Regions from separate parts of the Bradyrhizobium sp. UFLA06-06 genome, predicted to be linked through region 2. Evidence: riboswitches for the same ligand, from Rfam matches in the RefSeq annotation. Region 2 holds a riboswitch; the other holds the start of a gene.
The links. A riboswitch is a leader RNA that binds a small molecule or an ion and turns the genes downstream of it on or off. The one in region 2 is predicted to bind glycine.

Region 1 (8,467 bases), on a different contig from region 2:
CCGAGCTCTTGGCGAAGATCGCGAGCGCAAGCACAATCGAGGAGCGGCCGATCCGCGCCACCCGCACGCAGACCTCGATGTCCTCGTCGAACCGGATCGGCGCCTTGTATTCGACGACCGACTTCACGGTGTGAAAGTCGATCCCGGTCCGCGCCACTTCGCCGAGATAGTCATAGCCGAGCGCGCGGAAATATTCCGTGATCGCGGTGTCGAAGTAGGTCAGGTAGTGGGCGTTGAACACCACGGCCTGCGCGTCGACCTCGGAATAGCGGACGCGGAACGGGAAATGAAACCAGAATTCCTCGCGCATGTTTCCTCCTGCCGCGGGCGGCCCTCGCTATCGTTCGTCCCGCGGCCCGCTTCGACCGATGCAGGTCGCGGACAAGCGAAACGACGAGCTCTTTTCTTTGAAATGGTGGGTTGAGCCGCAGGGCTCAACCCATGCTCCGATTGGATCGTAGGATGGGTAGAGCGAAGCGAAACCCATCACCTCGCCGCCCAGATGCAATTGATGGGTTTCGCTGCGCTCTACCCATCCTACAATGGTGACATCAACGGCCGATCTACTCTGCCGCCTGCGCGTAGTCCTCGACCGGCGGGCATGAGCATACCAGGTTGCGGTCGCCATAGACGTTGTCGACGCGGCCGACCGGGCTCCAGTATTTGTCGGACCGCGACACGCCGGCCGGGAAGCAGCCCTCGGCGCGGGTGTAGGCCCGGTTCCAGTCATCGTCGGCAATGTCGTGGACGGTGTGCGGCGCGTGGCGCAGCGGCGAGGCCTCGACCTTCCAGCGGCCCTTCTCGATCTCCGCGATTTCGTCGCGGATCGCGATCATGGCGTCGCAGAAGCGGTCGATCTCGAACTTCGATTCCGATTCCGTCGGTTCGATCATCAGCGTGCCCGCCACCGGGAAGCTCATGGTCGGCGCGTGGAAGCCGTAATCGATCAGGCGTTTCGCGATGTCGTCGACGGTGACGCCGCTGGTCGTCTTCAGCGGCCGCGGATCGACGATGCACTCATGCGCGACACGGCCGCGCTCGTTGCGGTACAGCACCGGGAAGTGCGGCTGCAGCCGCGCGGCGATGTAGTTGGCATTGAGGATCGCGATCTCGGTGGCGCGCGTGAGGCCTTCGCCGCCCATCATCAGGATGTAGATGTAGGAGATGGTCAGGATCGACGCCGAGCCGAACGGCGCGGCCGACACCGGGCCGATGGCGTGCGCCGTCGCGCCGTCGGTTGCGGGATGACCCGGCAGATAGGGCGCAAGATGCGCCTTCACGCCGATCGGGCCCATCCCCGGGCCGCCGCCGCCATGCGGGATGCAGAAGGTCTTGTGCAAATTGAGATGGCTGACATCGGCGCCGTAATCGCCGGGCCGCGAGAGCCCGACCTGCGCGTTCATGTTGGCGCCGTCGAGATAGACCTGGCCGCCATGCGCATGCACGATGTCGCAGATCTCGCGGATATGCTCCTCGAACACGCCGTGGGTCGACGGATAGGTGATCATGACCGCGGCAAGGTTGGCGGAGTGCTTCTCGGCCTTGACGCGGAGATCGTTGACGTCGACGTCGCCGCGCGCATCGCACGCCACCACCACGACCTCCATGCCGACCATCGCGGCCGAGGCCGGATTGGTGCCGTGCGCGGAGGAGGGGATCAGGCACACCTTGCGGTGCGGCTCGCCGCGCGCGAGATGGTAACCCCGGATCGCAAGGAGTCCGGCATATTCGCCCTGCGCGCCGGAGTTCGGCTGCAGCGAGACCGCGTCATAGCCGGTGATGTCGCACAGCCACTGCTCCAGCCGCTTGAACAGCGCGTGATAGCCCTTGGCCTGATCTGCGGGCGCGAACGGATGCAGATTGCCGAACGCCGGCCAGGTCAGCGGGATCATCTCGGTGGTGGCGTTGAGCTTCATCGTGCAGGAGCCGAGCGGGATCATCGCGCGGTCGAGCGCGAGGTCGCGATCGCTGAGCTTGCGCATGTAGCGCAGCAGCTCGGTCTCCGAGCGGTGTGTGTTGAACACCGGATGGGTGAGGAACGCGCTGGTGCGCCGCAGCTCCTTCGGCAGCGCCTCGCGCGCGGCCGCTTCGATCTCGGCAAAGCTGAGCTTGCCGCCGAACACGCGCCATACTGCCTCGACGGTCTCCGGCGTCGTGGTCTCGTCGAGCGCGATGCCGAGCGTGGTCGCACCGATGCGCAGATTGATCCGCTCCGCCTGCGCGCGGGAGACAATCTCGATCTGCTTCGCTCCGGCCTCGACCGTCACGGTATCGAAGAACGCTTCGCTGGTCGGCGCAAAGCCGAGCTTGCGCAGGCCGGCCGCGAGTACGGTGGCGCGACGATGCACGCTGCGCGCGATATGGGTCAGGCCCTCGGGACCGTGATAGACCGCATACATCGAGGCGATCACGGCGAGCAGCACCTGCGCGGTGCAGATGTTCGAGGTCGCCTTCTCGCGGCGGATGTGCTGCTCGCGGGTCTGCAGCGCGAGGCGATAGGCGGGCTGCCCACGCGAATCCACCGAGAGGCCGACGAGGCGGCCGGGCAGCGAGCGCTTCAGCGTGTCGCGCACCGCCATATAGGCGGCGTGTGGTCCGCCATACCCCATTGGCACGCCGAACCGCTGCGCCGAGCCGATCGCGATGTCGGCGCCGAGCTCGGCGGGCGAGGCGAGCAGCGTCAGCGACAGCAGGTCCGCCGCGACGATCGCAAGCGCGCCCTTGGCGCGCAGCGACGCGATGGCAGGCTTGAGGTCACGCACCGCGCCTGATGTTCCCGGATATTGCAGCAGCGCGCCGAGCACATCGGCGTTGTCGAGCTCGGTCAGGGGATCGCCGACCACCAGCGCCCAGCCCAGCGGCGCGGCGCGCGTGCGCATCACCGCCAGCGTCTGCGGATGCACCTCCTTGTCGACGAAGAACACCTTCGCCTTGACCTGCGAGTGGCGCTCGGCGAGCGCCATCGCTTCCGCCGCGGCGGTCGCCTCGTCGAGCAGCGAGGCGTTGGCGACATCGAGCCCGGTGAGGTCGCAGATCATGGTCTGGAAGTTGAACAGGGCTTCGAGCCGGCCCTGGCTGATCTCCGGCTGGTACGGCGTATAGGCGGTGTACCAGGCCGGGTTCTCCAGAATGTTGCGCTGGATCACCGCGGGCAGGATGGTGCCCGAATAGCCCTGGCCGATCAGCGAAGTGAACACCTGGTTCTGCGCGGCGAGCTCGCTCATATGCGCGAGCGCCTCGGTCTCGCTCAGCGCCCGGCCGAGATCGAGCGGCGCCTTCTGGCGGATCGACGCCGGCAGCGTCTCGTGCATCAGCGCCTGCAGGCTCGCGGCGCCGACCGTCTCCAGCATCGCGTTGACGTCGCGCGGCGACGGTCCGATGTGGCGGCGGACGAAATCGGTGGCGGCTTCGTTGATCGGCTTGAAGGGCGCGTTCATGACGTGGTCCTCGGAGTGATCCTTTAGGCGGTGTGCGCGGCGTAGGCGGCCTCGTCCATCAGGCCGCCGAGCTCGCCCTTGTCGGCAATCTTCATCTTGAAGAACCAGGCCTTGCCGCCAGCGTCTGAATTGACCAGCGCGGGCTCGGCGGCGAGCGCGTCGTTGACCTCGACCACCTCGCCGGAGATCGGCGCGTAAACGTCGGAAGCGGCCTTGACGGATTCCACGACAGCGGCGGCCTCGGCCTTCTTCAGGCTGCGGCCGACCTTGGGCAGTTCGACGAACACGACGTCGCCGAGCTGCGACTGCGCATAGTCTGTGATCCCGATCGTGGCGACGTCGCCCTCGATGCGGAGCCATTCGTGGTCGGACGTGTACAGCGTCGTCATGGGATCGATCCTTTGGCGTTCAGCGTTTGTAGGTATTGGGGACGAAGGGCGTGGCGGCGACCTTGAGCGGCAGCCGCTGGCCGCGCACTTCGGCGAAAACGGTGGTGCCGACCGCGGAAAGGGCGGTCGGCAGATAGCCCATCGCGACCGGCGCATTGAGGCTCGGGCCGAAGCCGCCCGAGGTCACCTTGCCGATCTGGTCGGTCGAGGCGGCATCGGCGAACAATGCGGCGCCTTCGCGCACCGGGGCGCGGCCGTCGGGCTTCAGGCCGACCCGCCGGCGCGCGGCGCCATCTGCGAATTGCGCGAGAATCTTGTCGGCGCCCGGGAAGCCGCCGGCGCGGGCGCCGCCGCTGCGGCGAACCTTCTGCACCGACCATTCCAGCGCGCCTTCGACCGGCGTCGTCGTGGTGTCGATGTCATGGCCGTAGAGGCACAGCCCGGCTTCGAGCCGCAGGCTGTCGCGCGCGCCGAGCCCGATCGGCAGCACGTCGGGATTGTCGAGCAGCGCGGTGACCAGGGCTTCCACCTTGTCTGCGGGCACGGAAATCTCAAAGCCGTCCTCGCCGGTGTAGCCGGAGCGCGAGACGAAGCAGTCGACGTCGCCGACGCGGCGCGGACCGGCGTCCATGAATTTCATCGAACTGACATCTGCACAAAGTTTCGCCAGCGCCGATTCGGCCTTCGGCCCCTGCAGTGCGATCAGCGCGCGGTCGGCCAGCGATACGATCTCGCAAGTGTCGGCGAGATTCGCACGCAGATGCGCCTCGTCCTCGGCCTTGCAGGCGGCGTTGACCACCAGGAACAGGTGATCGCCGAAATTCGCGACCATCAGGTCGTCGAGCAGGCCGCCGTCATTGTTGGTGAATTGCGCGTAGCGCTGCCGTCCCGGCGCGATACCGACGATGTCCTGCGGCACCAGTTTTTCCAGCGCGAGCGCCGCGTCGGTGACCTTGCCGGATTTGGCCTTCAGGACGAGCTGGCCCATGTGCGACACGTCGAACAGGCCGGCTTCCTTGCGGGTGTGCAGATGCTCCTTCAGCACGCCGGCCGCATATTGCACCGGCATGTCGTAGCCGGCGAACGGCACCATCTTGGCGCCGCGCGCCAGGTGCAGCGCGTGCAGCGGGGTCTGTTTCAGCGGAGAAGTTTCGCGTGCAAGCATCACAGGGCCCTCGCGGTTCCCGTCGGGGACCTATTTCCCCTTGAGAAACCTGCAGAAAGCCCCATCTGTCGCTGTGCCTGAGAGTATTATCCCGTCGGCGGACGCATCGGGGCGAACCCCAGCGTCTCTTTCCAGATGTCAGACGTCACGCGGTCCTTTTGCCTGAGAGTTTCCGGGGCGGTTGCTCCTTCGGCGCCGGCGGTAAGGCCGGTCTCTCCCGACGTGACTAGGTATAGGTAGGTAGAAAACACGGCGCCACCAAGACTGTCAACGCAGCTGCAGCAACTATCCAATGGGCTTTGTGCTGCCGCGGCAAGCCCATGATCCGCCTGCACAGTTTCTGGACACCGCAGCTGGCAATGTCTAAAAGCGTTCGGCCGGAAAATGACGCCTTTTTGCGGCTGGCCGGCCCCTTTTTCCGATTGGATGAACATGAGCAGCGTCAACGACATCAGGTCGACATTTCTGAACTTCTTCAAGGAGAACGGCCACGAGATCGTGGCCTCGTCGCCGCTGGTTCCGCGCAACGACCCGACCTTGATGTTCACCAATGCCGGCATGGTGCAGTTCAAGAACGTCTTCACCGGCGTCGAGAAGCGCAGCTACCAGCGCGCCACGACGTCGCAGAAGTGCGTGCGCGCCGGCGGCAAGCATAACGACCTCGACAATGTCGGCTACACCGCGCGCCATCTCACCTTCTTCGAGATGCTCGGCAACTTCTCGTTCGGCGATTACTTCAAGGAGCGCGCGATCGAGCTCGCCTGGAATCTGATCACCAAGGATTTCGGGCTGAAGAAGGACAAGCTGCTGGTCACCGTCTACCACACCGACGACGAGGCGGCCGGCTACTGGAAGAAGATCGCGGGCTTCTCGGACGACCGCATCATCCGGATCCCGACCTCGGACAATTTCTGGGCGATGGGCGACACCGGCCCATGCGGTCCGTGCTCCGAGATCTTCATCGACCGCGGCGAGCACATCTGGGGCGGCCCTCCGGGCAGCCCGGAGGAGGATGGCGATCGCTTCCTCGAATTCTGGAACCTGGTGTTCATGCAGTACGAGCAGGTGACGAAGGAGGAGCGCGTGGCGCTGCCGCGTCCCTCGATCGACACCGGCATGGGGCTGGAGCGCATGGCGGCCATCCTGCAGGGCGTCGAGAGCGTGTTCGAGACCGATCTGTTCCGCAACCTGATTGATGCCGCCGCGTCTACCCTCGGGCACGGTCCGAACGAGCAGAACGTTGGGTCGTATCGGGTGATCGCGGACCATCTGCGCTCGTCGGCGTTCCTGATCACCGACGGCGTGCTGCCGTCGAACGAGGGCCGTGGCTACGTGCTGCGCCGGATCATGCGCCGCGCGATGCGCCATGCGCAGCTTTTGGGCGCGAGCGAGCCGCTGATGCATCGCCTCGTCTGGGCGCTGGTCCGCGAGATGGGCCAGGCCTATCCGGATCTGGTTCGCGCGGAGAAGCTGATTGAGGAGACGCTGCGGTTGGAGGAGACGCGCTTCCGCAAGACGCTGGCGCGCGGCCTGTCGATCCTCGACGAGAAGAGCGCCGGCCTCAAGAAGGGCGACATGTTCGACGGCGACACCGCGTTCACGCTGTACGACACCTATGGTTTTCCGCTGGATCTGACGCAGGACGCGCTGAAGTCGCGCGGCATCAGCGTCGACCAGGCTTCGTTCACCGACGCGATGGAGCGGCAGCGCGTGAAGGCGCGTGCCTCCTGGGCGGGCTCGGGCGAGGCGGCGAGCGAGGCGATCTGGTTCCCGCTGCGCGAGAAGCTCGGCGCGACCGAATTCCTCGGCTACGAGACCGAGAGCGCGGAAGGCGCGGTGACGGCGCTGATCAAGGACGGCGCCGAGGTCGAGAGCCTGAAGGCCGGCGAGAGCGGCGCGATCGTGCTGAACCAGACCCCGTTCTACGGCGAGTCCGGCGGCCAGGTCGGCGACATCGGCGTGCTCACCGGCGAGGGCGTCAAGTTCCGCGTCACCGACACGCAGAAGAAGGCCGGCGATCTGTTCGTGCATCTTGGCACGGTGGAGCAGGGCACGCTCGGCGTCGGCACCGCGCTGCAGCTCGAGGTCGATCACGCCAGGCGTTCGTCGATCCGCGCCAACCATTCGGCGACGCATTTGTTGCACGAGGCGCTGCGCCAGGTGTTCGGCGATCACATCGCCCAGCGCGGCTCGCTGGTCACGCCGGACCGGCTGCGCTTCGACTTCGTGCATCCGAAGCAGATCACGCCGGAAGAGCTCGCCCGGATCGAGGACATCGCCAACGATGTCGTGCTGGAGAATGACGAGGTCACCACCCGGATCATGGGCGTCGACGATGCCCGTGAGGCCGGCGCCCGCGCGCTGTTCGGCGAGAAGTACGGCGACGAGGTCCGCGTCGTGTCGATGGGCAGGGGTGCCCGCGATCACGGCCAGAACGCGCTCGGCTGGTCGGTCGAGCTCTGCGGCGGCACCCATGTCCGCCGCACCGGCGACATCGGCATGATCTCGGTGACCAGCGAGGGCGCGGTGGCGTCCGGCGTGCGCCGCATCGAGGCGCTGACCGGACATCACGCGCGCAAGCACGCCAACGACACCATCGCGCTGGCCAAGACCGCGGCGCTGGAGCTGCGCACCACGATCGACGACGTGCCGGCGCGCATCGCCGCGCTGATGGAGGAGCGCAAGAAGCTCGAGCGCGATCTGTCCGACGCCCGCAAGAAGCTCGCGATGGGTGGCGGCGGTGCGTCGAACGGCGCCGCCTCAGCCGTTCGCGAGGTTGGCAATGTCAAGCTGCTGGCGCGCGCGGTCGAGGGCGTCGAGACCAAGGATCTCAAGAGTCTCGTCGACGACGGCAAGAAGCAGATCGGCTCGGGCGTGGTCGCGATCGTCGGCGTCACCGAGGACGGCAAGGCCGGCATTGTGGTCGGCGTCACCGCCGATCTGACCGCGCGGTTCAATGCGGTCGAGCTCGTGCGCAAGGGCTCCGAGGTGCTCGGCGGCAAGGGCGGCGGCGGCCGGCCCGACATGGCGCAGGCCGGCGGGCCCGACGGCGCCAAGGCGGACGCCGCGCTGTCGGCGATCGAACAGGCCATGACTCAACAGGCATCGGCCGGCGCCTGACGGAGAGGCTGATCGTGGCGACGGCTCCGCTCAAGCCCACGATCAGCGATCCCGGGCCGCGCGACCGTCTCTACGAGCTGCTCGAACGCGATGATCTGCCGCATTCGGGCGGCTTGCGGTTTGCCCGGGTCATCGTCGCCATCATCGCCGTCGATGTGCTGGCGGCGATCCTGGCCTCCGTGCCCGAGATCGACGCGCAGTTCGGCTGGCTGCTGACGACCATCGAGATCGCGGCGGTCATCGCCTTCGCGCTGGAATATGCCGCGCGGCTCTGGAGCGTGGTCGGCCACTCGCTGCGCGATATGACGCCGGCGCGGGCACGGCTGGAATACGCCTTTTCGGCGCTCGGGGTGATC
Region 2 (8,467 bases):
CTGAGCGCGCGGGCCGGTGGCGAAATCGCACGGATGCCGCTTGGCCAAGCCGCCGAGTTCCGCGCCGGCGCACCCTATTGGGTGATCCACCGCGCCGACCTGCAGGCCGCGCTGCAGGCGGCCGTCAACGACCATCCCGATATCGATCTGCGGCTCGGCTGCCAGTTCGAGGATGTGACCAAGCATGCGAGAGGCCTCACCGTCGTCCAACGCCGCGGCAATTCACGGCAGGAGGAATTGGCCGTCGCGCTGATCGGCGCCGACGGCATCTGGTCGTCGGTGCGCGGGCATTTGTTTCCGGATGTACGGCCGCAATTCTCCGGCCTGATCGCCTGGCGCGGCACGCTGGACGCCACCGCCCTGCCGCGTGAATACGCCGCACCGCGCGTGCAGCTCTGGATGGGACCGGACGCGCATCTCGTCGCCTATCCCATCTCGGCGGGACGCCAGATCAACGTGGTCGCGATCGTATCGGGCACCTGGAACCGGCCAGGCTGGAGCGAGCCCGGCGACATCAACGAGATCAAGGCTGCATTCGCCACCGCGCGCTGGCCGGCGACGGCGCGGATGCTGATCGGCGCGGTCGACGGCTGGCGCAAATGGGCGCTGTTCACCCTGCCCGACATCGGCCGCTGGAGCGAAGGCGCGGTGACGCTGCTCGGCGATGCCGCGCATGCGATGCTGCCGTTTGCCGCACAAGGCGCCGGCATGGCGATCGAGGACGCGGCCGTGCTCGCCAAGGCCTTGAGCGACAGCACCGGGGAAAACACCGCAGACATTCCCGCCGCGCTGAAGCGCTACGCACGGATGCGGCGCGGGCGCGTGCTGCAAGTGCAGCGCCTGGCGCGACAGCAGGGCCGCATCTATCATTTGGGCGGGCCGGCGGCGATCGCGCGCGATCTGGCGATCCGCGCCATCGGTCCGGAGCGCATGCTGGCGCGGCAGGACTGGATCTACGATTGGCGCGCCTGAGCTCGGCCAGTCACAACCGGCTCGTCCGGAAACGCCGGCCTAGTGGACGAGGCCCCGCGGTGCGCGCGGGCCCTTCGCCGCCGGCGTCGGAGCAGCGGGTGCCGCGACCGCAGGCGTGTCCGGCGGGCTTTCGTGGCACTTGCCTTTGCGCCAGGCCTCATCCGCCAGCTTCTGCTGGGAATGGATCGAGATCAGCTCGTTGCGATAGACCATCTCGGAGACGACAGTACCGCCGACGCCGGTCTCCGCCTTGGCCATCAATTTTTCCTGATCCGCCGCGCGGGTCTTGAGATTGCTGCGCTCGTTCTCGAGCTGCTTGCAATCATAGAGCTCATATTTGGCGGGATCGGCGAATGCCGACGGCACGGTGTCGCCGATCTGCGCGCAGCCGGACACGCCCGCGGCCGAGGCGAGCAGCGCAATGACGGCCGCCGCGCGCGACAACTTCAGGCGGCGTGGGAAACGAACAGACATTCAGCTTTCTTAACCGGACAGTGTTGAGATTGCCTAAAGCAGCCACCGGTGTCCGGATTGAGGCTCAATCGGGGCGGCGCGCTGCTTATCCCAATGCTCGGCCGCCGAGGCAAATGGAATTGCGGGCGGCCGCTTAAGCCTTTGAAAGCTCACCTGTTAGCACCGGATAATGACAATTCCACTCCGCGCCCAAACGCGCTAGAAATCGGCGCGCCTGGCGCAACGCGGACGTGGCGGAACTGGTAGACGCAAGGGACTTAAAATCCCTCGATGGCAACGTCGTGTGGGTTCGAGTCCCACCGCCCGCACCAGCCTTCGCATGCCGTGCACGGACCCACCAGGCGGGCCAGCATCGCGATGCTCGCCGCCTCGTGTTTTCCGGCTGTGGCGTGGTTCACACGCCGCGATCGCTGACCATCGTAGTCTTCCCGCATTGGAAATTCCGGCCGCTCATTTCGCGGCCGTCGCATTGTCAAATCAATTTGGTCGGAGATCGGCGATGGAGATTGCAAACTGCAATCGGATTGCAAACTGCAATCGGATTGCGAAGAGCAATCGGATTGCGACCGGTATCGGACCGACGCAGCTCACGAGCCTGTCGAGCCCGAGCAGCATGAGACCAGACCACGGCGATTAGCGGTCGCCGGTTCGGAACTCATGCACTGGGTATTCGTTGTCATGCCGCAATTGGAGCATGACGATGCCGAACGACGATCCATCCGCACAGCGCGCAACCGACAAATGCGATCAGCGCAAGGAGCGCCCCTCCCCGCCGCGCAGCGCGCCACCAGGCGGGCCACCGCTTAGCGACGGATTGGAGCAGCTTCGCGACAGCCACACCTGACAAGCGATAGCGCGAAAAGAAAATGGCCGGGACAAGTCCCGGCCATTTGTTTTGCGTCAAGCCGTCAAGCCGCAAGCTTACTCGGACTTGTCGATATTCCAGAAGATCGGCGTCGCCGGGCCGTCGAGCACGCCGGTGAGCGACTTCCGCCAGGCGCTCGGAATGGTGTACTGGCCGAGCGGAACGTAGATCACCTGATCGTAGGCCTCGGTCTGGATTTCGGTGGCGATCTTCTTCTTTTCCTCAGCCGAGCCAGCGCGCGCGAACTTGTCACGCAGCTCCTCGATCTTCGGGTCTTCGGCCCAACCGAACCAGCCGCCATTCTTGCCGCGACCGGTGATCGACGCGTTAACGATCGGGTCGGAGACGTCGGCCGCGACCCAGTTGGTGAAGAACATGTTCCAGCCGCCCTCCTTCGGCGGCTTCTGGCTGGCGCGGCGGGTCACCACGGTCTGCCAGTCGGTGGCCTGCAGGTCGACCTTGAAGCCGGCCTCGCGCAACTGCTGCGCAGCCACGACCGGCTGGGCCTTCAACGTCGTGACGTCGCCCGGCGCCATGATCACCACGGGGGTGCCGTCGTAGCCGGACGCGGCGAGCGCCTTCTTGGCTTCCGCCAGGCCGTTGCCCTTCACCAGCGTTTCGGCCCCGACGTCGGTCTCGAGCGGCGTGCCGCAGACGAAGAAGGCGCCGCAGATCTTCTGGTACTTGGCGTTGCCGACCAGCGCGTCGAGCACGTCCTTCTGGTTCATCGCCAGGAACGCAGCCCGGCGCACCTTCGGATTGTCGAACGGCGGATAGAGGAAGTTCATGCGTCCGAGGGTCTGGAAGCCGAACTTGTTCAGGACGTCGATCTTGAGATCCGGATTGGCTTCGAGCACCGGCAGCATGTCGAACGGAAGGTTCTCCATGAAATCGATATCGCCGGACTGCAACGCGTTCACCGCGGTCTGCGCATCGGCCATCGTGACCCACTCGACGCGGTCGACCTTGACGACCTTGCCGCCCGCGGTCCAGCTCGCCGGCTCCTTGCGCGGCACGTAGTCCTTGTTCTTCTCATAGACCGCCTTCACGCCCGGCTGGAATTCCGCCTGCACGAATTTGAACGGTCCGGAGCCGATCTGTTCCGGGATCGGCTTGTCCGGCGGCGTCTCGGCAAGACGCTTCGGCATCATGAACGGCACGCGCGACGACGGCTTGCCGATCGATTCCAGCACGAGGCCGTAGGGTTCCTTCAGCTTCAGCGTGATGGTCTTGGCGTCGGTCGCCTCCAGGCTCGCGACGAAGTCCATCAGCTTCTGGCCCATGCCGTCGACCTTGCCCCAACGCTGCAGCGAGGCGACGCAGTCTTCCGCGGTGACCGGCGCGCCGTCGTGCCACTTCAGGCCGTCGCGCAGCGTGAACGTATAGGTCAGCTTGTCGTCGGAAACCTTCCAGTCCGCCATCTGCGGCTGGATCTTGAAATTGGAATCCGTCGCCAGCAGCGTGTCATAGATCATGTAACCATGATCGCGGGTGATGTAGGCCGTGGTCATGATCGGATCGATGACGCGCAGATCCGAATGCATCACCGCGGTGATGGTCTTGCCCGCGGCCATCGCCTGCGGTGCGAATGACAATTCCTGCGGCGCGAACGACAGCGCGAGCGCCGTCAACGCGGCCGCTAGCGTGCGGTGTTTCCAACGCGAGATAGGGAACATGCAATCTCTCCTGACGTGTAACTGGTCAAAGCCGGCTTATTCGTTATGCACGCGGTTCGTTATTTAGGCGAACTAACATGCTGTATGGCTTGTGAAATCGAGACTTGCACCAAGCGCCAAGCGCGTCAATCGGTTTCAGGCCGCATCGGACGTACACAAACGAATGAGCCCGCACGCCAGATTTTGGCTTTACAAAATCGTCGGCTGAGATTTTCGTAACGCGCGCGCGATGCCGGCGCCGTCAGAACAACAAGAGAGAAAAACGATGAACCCAGCCAATCTCCCCTTTGATTCCGAAACGATGCTGCAGGGCCTGCGCAGCTGGGTGGAGTGCGAAAGCCCGACCTGGGACGCCGCCGCGGTCGAGCGCATGCTCGATCTCGCCGCCCGCGAGATGGCGATCATGGGTGCGACGATCGAGCGCATCGCCGGACGCCAGGGCTTTGCGGGCTGCGTCCGCGCCCGTTTCCCCCATCCGAAACAAGGCCAGCCCGGCATCCTGATCGCCGGCCATCTGGACACCGTGCACCCGGTCGGCACCATCGAGAAGCTGAAGTGGCGGCGCGAAGGCAACAAGTGCTTCGGGCCGGGCATCTTCGACATGAAGGGCGGCAACTACCTGTCGATCGAGGCGATCAGGCAATTGGCGCGCGCCTCCTTCACGACTCCGCTGCCGATCACCGTGCTGTTCACCCCCGACGAAGAGGTCGGCACGCCGTCGACGCGCGACATCATCGAGGCGGAAGCCGCGCGCAACAAATACGTGCTGGTGCCGGAGCCCGGCCGTCCGAACAACGGCGTCGTCACCGGCCGTTACGCGATCGCGCGCTTCAATCTGGAAGCCACCGGCAAGCCCAGCCATGCCGGCGCGACGCTGTCTTCCGGGCGTTCCGCGATCCGCGAGATGGCGCGGCAGATCATCGCCATCGACGGCATGACCACCGAGGACTGCACCTTCTCGGTCGGCATCGTGCATGGCGGCCAGTGGGTCAATTGCGTCGCGACGACCTGCACCGGCGAAGCCCTCAGCATGGCCAAGCGCCAGGCCGATCTCGACCGTGGCGTCGAGCGCATGCTAGCACTGTCGGGCACCGCCAACGACGTGACCTTCAAGGTGACGCGCGGCGTCACCCGCCCGGTGTGGGAGCCCGATGCGGGCACCATGGCGCTGTATGAAAAAGCAAAAGGCCTTGCGGCGGCGATGGGTCTCGATCTGCCGCACGGCAGCGCCGGCGGCGGCTCGGACGGCAATTTCACCGGCGCGATGGGCATCCCCACGCTCGACGGCCTCGGTGTTCGCGGCGCCGATGCGCATACGCTCAACGAGCATATCGAGGTCGACAGCCTCGCCGAGCGTGGTCGCCTGATGGCGGCATTGTTGGCGACGCTGGACTGACATCGATTGCACTGCACAACACGTTGGCACTGCCGGACCGAAATTTAGCCTTGTCCATTTTTAAGGCTTCGCCTACGGTCCGGCCGTCCAACGCGACGATGCGGGAGAGATCGAAGCGACAACATTCGTGTTGTTGCCTTCGGCGCCGACGGAGCAACCGCCCCGGAAACTCTCAGGCAAAAGGACTGTATCGTCAGGACGATCTGGAGAGAGACGAACATGGCCGCACATCAAGGGCCATGACGTCCACCGAAGGGGATAGTTCGCTTCTGGCTCCGGCCCGATGCGGATCAAGCTCTCAGGTACCGTGACAGATGGGGCGCCGGATGCCGGTTTCACCGGTGGTTCGGCGACTCTAACCCACGGGAGCCTGAAGACCATCAGCCACATATTGCGATCATCGGCGCCGGCATCACCGGCGTTACGACGGCCTATGCCCTGCTTGAACGCGGCTACAAGGTGACTGTCCTCGACAGGCATCGCTACGCCGGGATGGAAACCTCGTTCGCCAATGGCGGACAGCTTTCCGCCAGCAACGCCGAAGTCTGGAACAGTGCTGCGACCATCCTCAAGGGTCTGCGCTGGATGCTCAGAAGCGACGCGCCGCTGCTGATGAACCCGAAGCCGAGCTGGCACAAATATTCCTGGATCGGCGAGTTCGTCGGCGGCATCACGCGCTATCGCAGCAACACGATCGAGACCACGCGGCTCGCAATCGAAGCGCGCAAGCACCTGTTCTCGATCGCACAGCGCGAGAATATCGCCTTCGATCTCGAACGCCGCGGCATCCTGCACGTCTATCACGACAAGGCCGGGTTCGAGGCGGGCCTGCGGGTCAACACGCTGCTGCAGCAAGGCGGGCTCGACCGCCGGCCGGTGACCCCGGACGAAATCCGCGTCATCGAACCCGCGCTGCAGACAACCTGCTATGGCGGCTTCTTCACGCCGTCGGACGCGACCGGCGATATCCACAAATTCACGCGCGGGCTTGCCGACGCCTGCATCCGCCGTGGCGCGAGCTTTGTCCATGAAGCCGACGTCGACACGATCGCACGCGGCGATGACGGCTTCCGCATCGACTGGAACGAAGTTGCTTCAGATGATGCTGCGGTCGCGACGCGGCAGCAATTGCAAGCGGACGGGATCGTGATTTGCGCCGGCGTGGCGAGCCGCCACTTCGCCAGCCTGCTCAACGACCGCGTCAATGTCTATCCGGTGAAGGGCTATTCGATCACGGTGCAGCTCGATGCGCCGCAAAGCCGGAACGCGGCCCCAACCGTCAGCCTACTCGATGAAGCTGCGAAGATCGTCACCAGCCGGCTCGGCGCCGACCGCTTCCGCATCGCCGGCACCGCCGAGTTCAACGGCTTCAACCGCGACATTCGCGCCGACCGCATTCAACCGCTGGTGGATTGGGTGCGGCATCATTTCCCAAGGATCGATACGTCGAAAGTCGTGCCCTGGGCAGGCCTGCGCCCGATGATGCCGAACATGATGCCGGTGGTTCGCGCCGGACGGATTCCGGGCGTGTTCTACAACACGGGCCACGGTCATCTCGGCTGGACGCTGTCGGCGGCGACGGCGCAGATAGTAGCCCAGGCGATCGACGATTGGCGCGACCTCGACACGCCGCCGATGGCGCCGTCGTTCGGTGCCGGGCTCGACGTGTCCACTAACGCGCGCAAAGCTGAAATCAATCCACCTTCCAGTGGACTGCTTCGAACTTCACCGGAGGAATAATCGCGGCCAACAGGACTGATTAGCTGCACCGCAAAAACCGCAGCACCGATGGCATGGGACTTGCTCAAGTTCTACCGTGAGTCTGCTACCATCTGTGCTACGGTCTGGTGTGCAACGGTCCCGCTGGGGACTTCATCGACCACAACCCAACGGATCAAATTTGCTCGGATATCTGCTTCGCCGCATCCTCGCCGCCATTCCCGTGATGGGCGTGGTGGCTCTGTTCGTGTTCCTGTTGCTGCGGCTGACGCCGGGCGACCCGGCCGCCATCCTCGCCGGCGACAACGCGACGCCCGAACAACTCGAACGCATCCGGACCTCGCTCGGTCTGAACGAGCCGATCTACATCCAGTTCTATACCTGGGTCGCCAAGTTGCTGCACGGCGACCTCGGCGTGTCCCTGATCTCGAACAAGCCGATCCTCGAGATGATCGGCCCGCGTCTCGAGCCTTCGATCTCGGTCGCGCTGGCCACCATCATCCTCTCGATCCTGGTCGCGGTGCCGCTCGGCGTGATCGCGGCGTGGAAACACGGCACCTGGATCGACCGTTTCGTGATGGGACTGTCGGTGCTCGGCTTCTCGGTGCCGGTGTTCGTGATCGGCTATGTGCTGATCCAGATCTTTGCGATCGATCTGCGCTGGGTGCCGGTGCAGGGCTTCAAGAGCATCTCGGCCGGCTTCGGCCCGTTCTTTGAGCGCATCATCCTGCCGACCTGCACCCTCTCCTTCATCTACGTCGCCCTGATCGCGCGCATGACGCGGGCATCGATGCTCGACGTGCTCGGTGAGGATTACGTGCGCACGGCGCGGGCCAAGGGCATCGGCGAGACCGGCGTGCTGCTGCGCCATGCGCTGCGCAACGCGGCCGTGCCGGTCATCACGGTGATCGGTTCCGGCTTCGCGCTGTTGATCTCCGGGGTCGTCGTCACCGAAAGCGTGTTCAACCTGCCCGGCATCGGCCGCCTCACCGTCGATGCGGTGCTGGCGCGCGACTATCCGGTGATCCAGGCGATGATCCTGTTGACGTCGGGTATCTACGTCGCGGTCAATCTGTTGATCGACCTCGCCTACACCCTGCTCGATCCTCGTATCCGGTACTGAGCAATGGCGATCGAAACCCTTCCCGAATCCTCTATTCCCGTTACCCGGCCGTTCCGCGTCAAGTTCGGCTTCCTGACGTCGACGCCGATCATCGCGATTGCGACGATCTGCCTCGCCCTCATCATCCTGATGGCGATCTTCGCGCCGCTGCTTGCGCCGCACGATCCGCTGCTGCTGACGCCGTCGCAGCGGCTGAAGCCGTCGAGCGCGCAATATCTGCTCGGCACCGACGCCTATGGCCG

Region 1: linked by a shared signal. The riboswitch ahead of gcvT (glycine cleavage system aminomethyltransferase GcvT) and the one ahead of IF803_RS05045 (D-amino acid dehydrogenase) in region 2 are both predicted to bind glycine.

The regions. Positions count from the first base shown of each region.
Region 1 is NZ_JADFUD010000090.1:2,379-10,845, forward strand. Features, by position in the region: gene IF803_RS39200 (acyl-CoA thioesterase) at 1-310, opposite strand, end outside; gene gcvP (aminomethyl-transferring glycine dehydrogenase) at 564-3,437, opposite strand; gene gcvH (glycine cleavage system protein GcvH) at 3,461-3,826, opposite strand; gene gcvT (glycine cleavage system aminomethyltransferase GcvT) at 3,846-4,991, opposite strand; glycine riboswitch at 5,133-5,221, opposite strand; gene alaS (alanine--tRNA ligase) at 5,424-8,111, shown strand; gene IF803_RS39225 (cyclic nucleotide-gated ion channel) at 8,123-8,467, shown strand, end outside.
Region 2 is NZ_JADFUD010000004.1:141,573-150,039, reverse strand. Features, by position in the region: gene IF803_RS05070 (FAD-dependent monooxygenase) at 1-972, shown strand, start outside; gene IF803_RS05065 (twin-arginine translocation pathway signal) at 1,012-1,446, opposite strand; tRNA gene IF803_RS05060 (tRNA-Leu) at 1,671-1,757, shown strand; gene IF803_RS05055 (ABC transporter substrate-binding protein) at 2,368-3,987, opposite strand; gene IF803_RS05050 (M20/M25/M40 family metallo-hydrolase) at 4,253-5,383, shown strand; glycine riboswitch at 5,475-5,581, shown strand; glycine riboswitch at 5,585-5,699, shown strand; gene IF803_RS05045 (D-amino acid dehydrogenase) at 5,774-7,123, shown strand; gene IF803_RS05040 (ABC transporter permease) at 7,284-8,225, shown strand; gene IF803_RS05035 (ABC transporter permease) at 8,229-8,467, shown strand, end outside.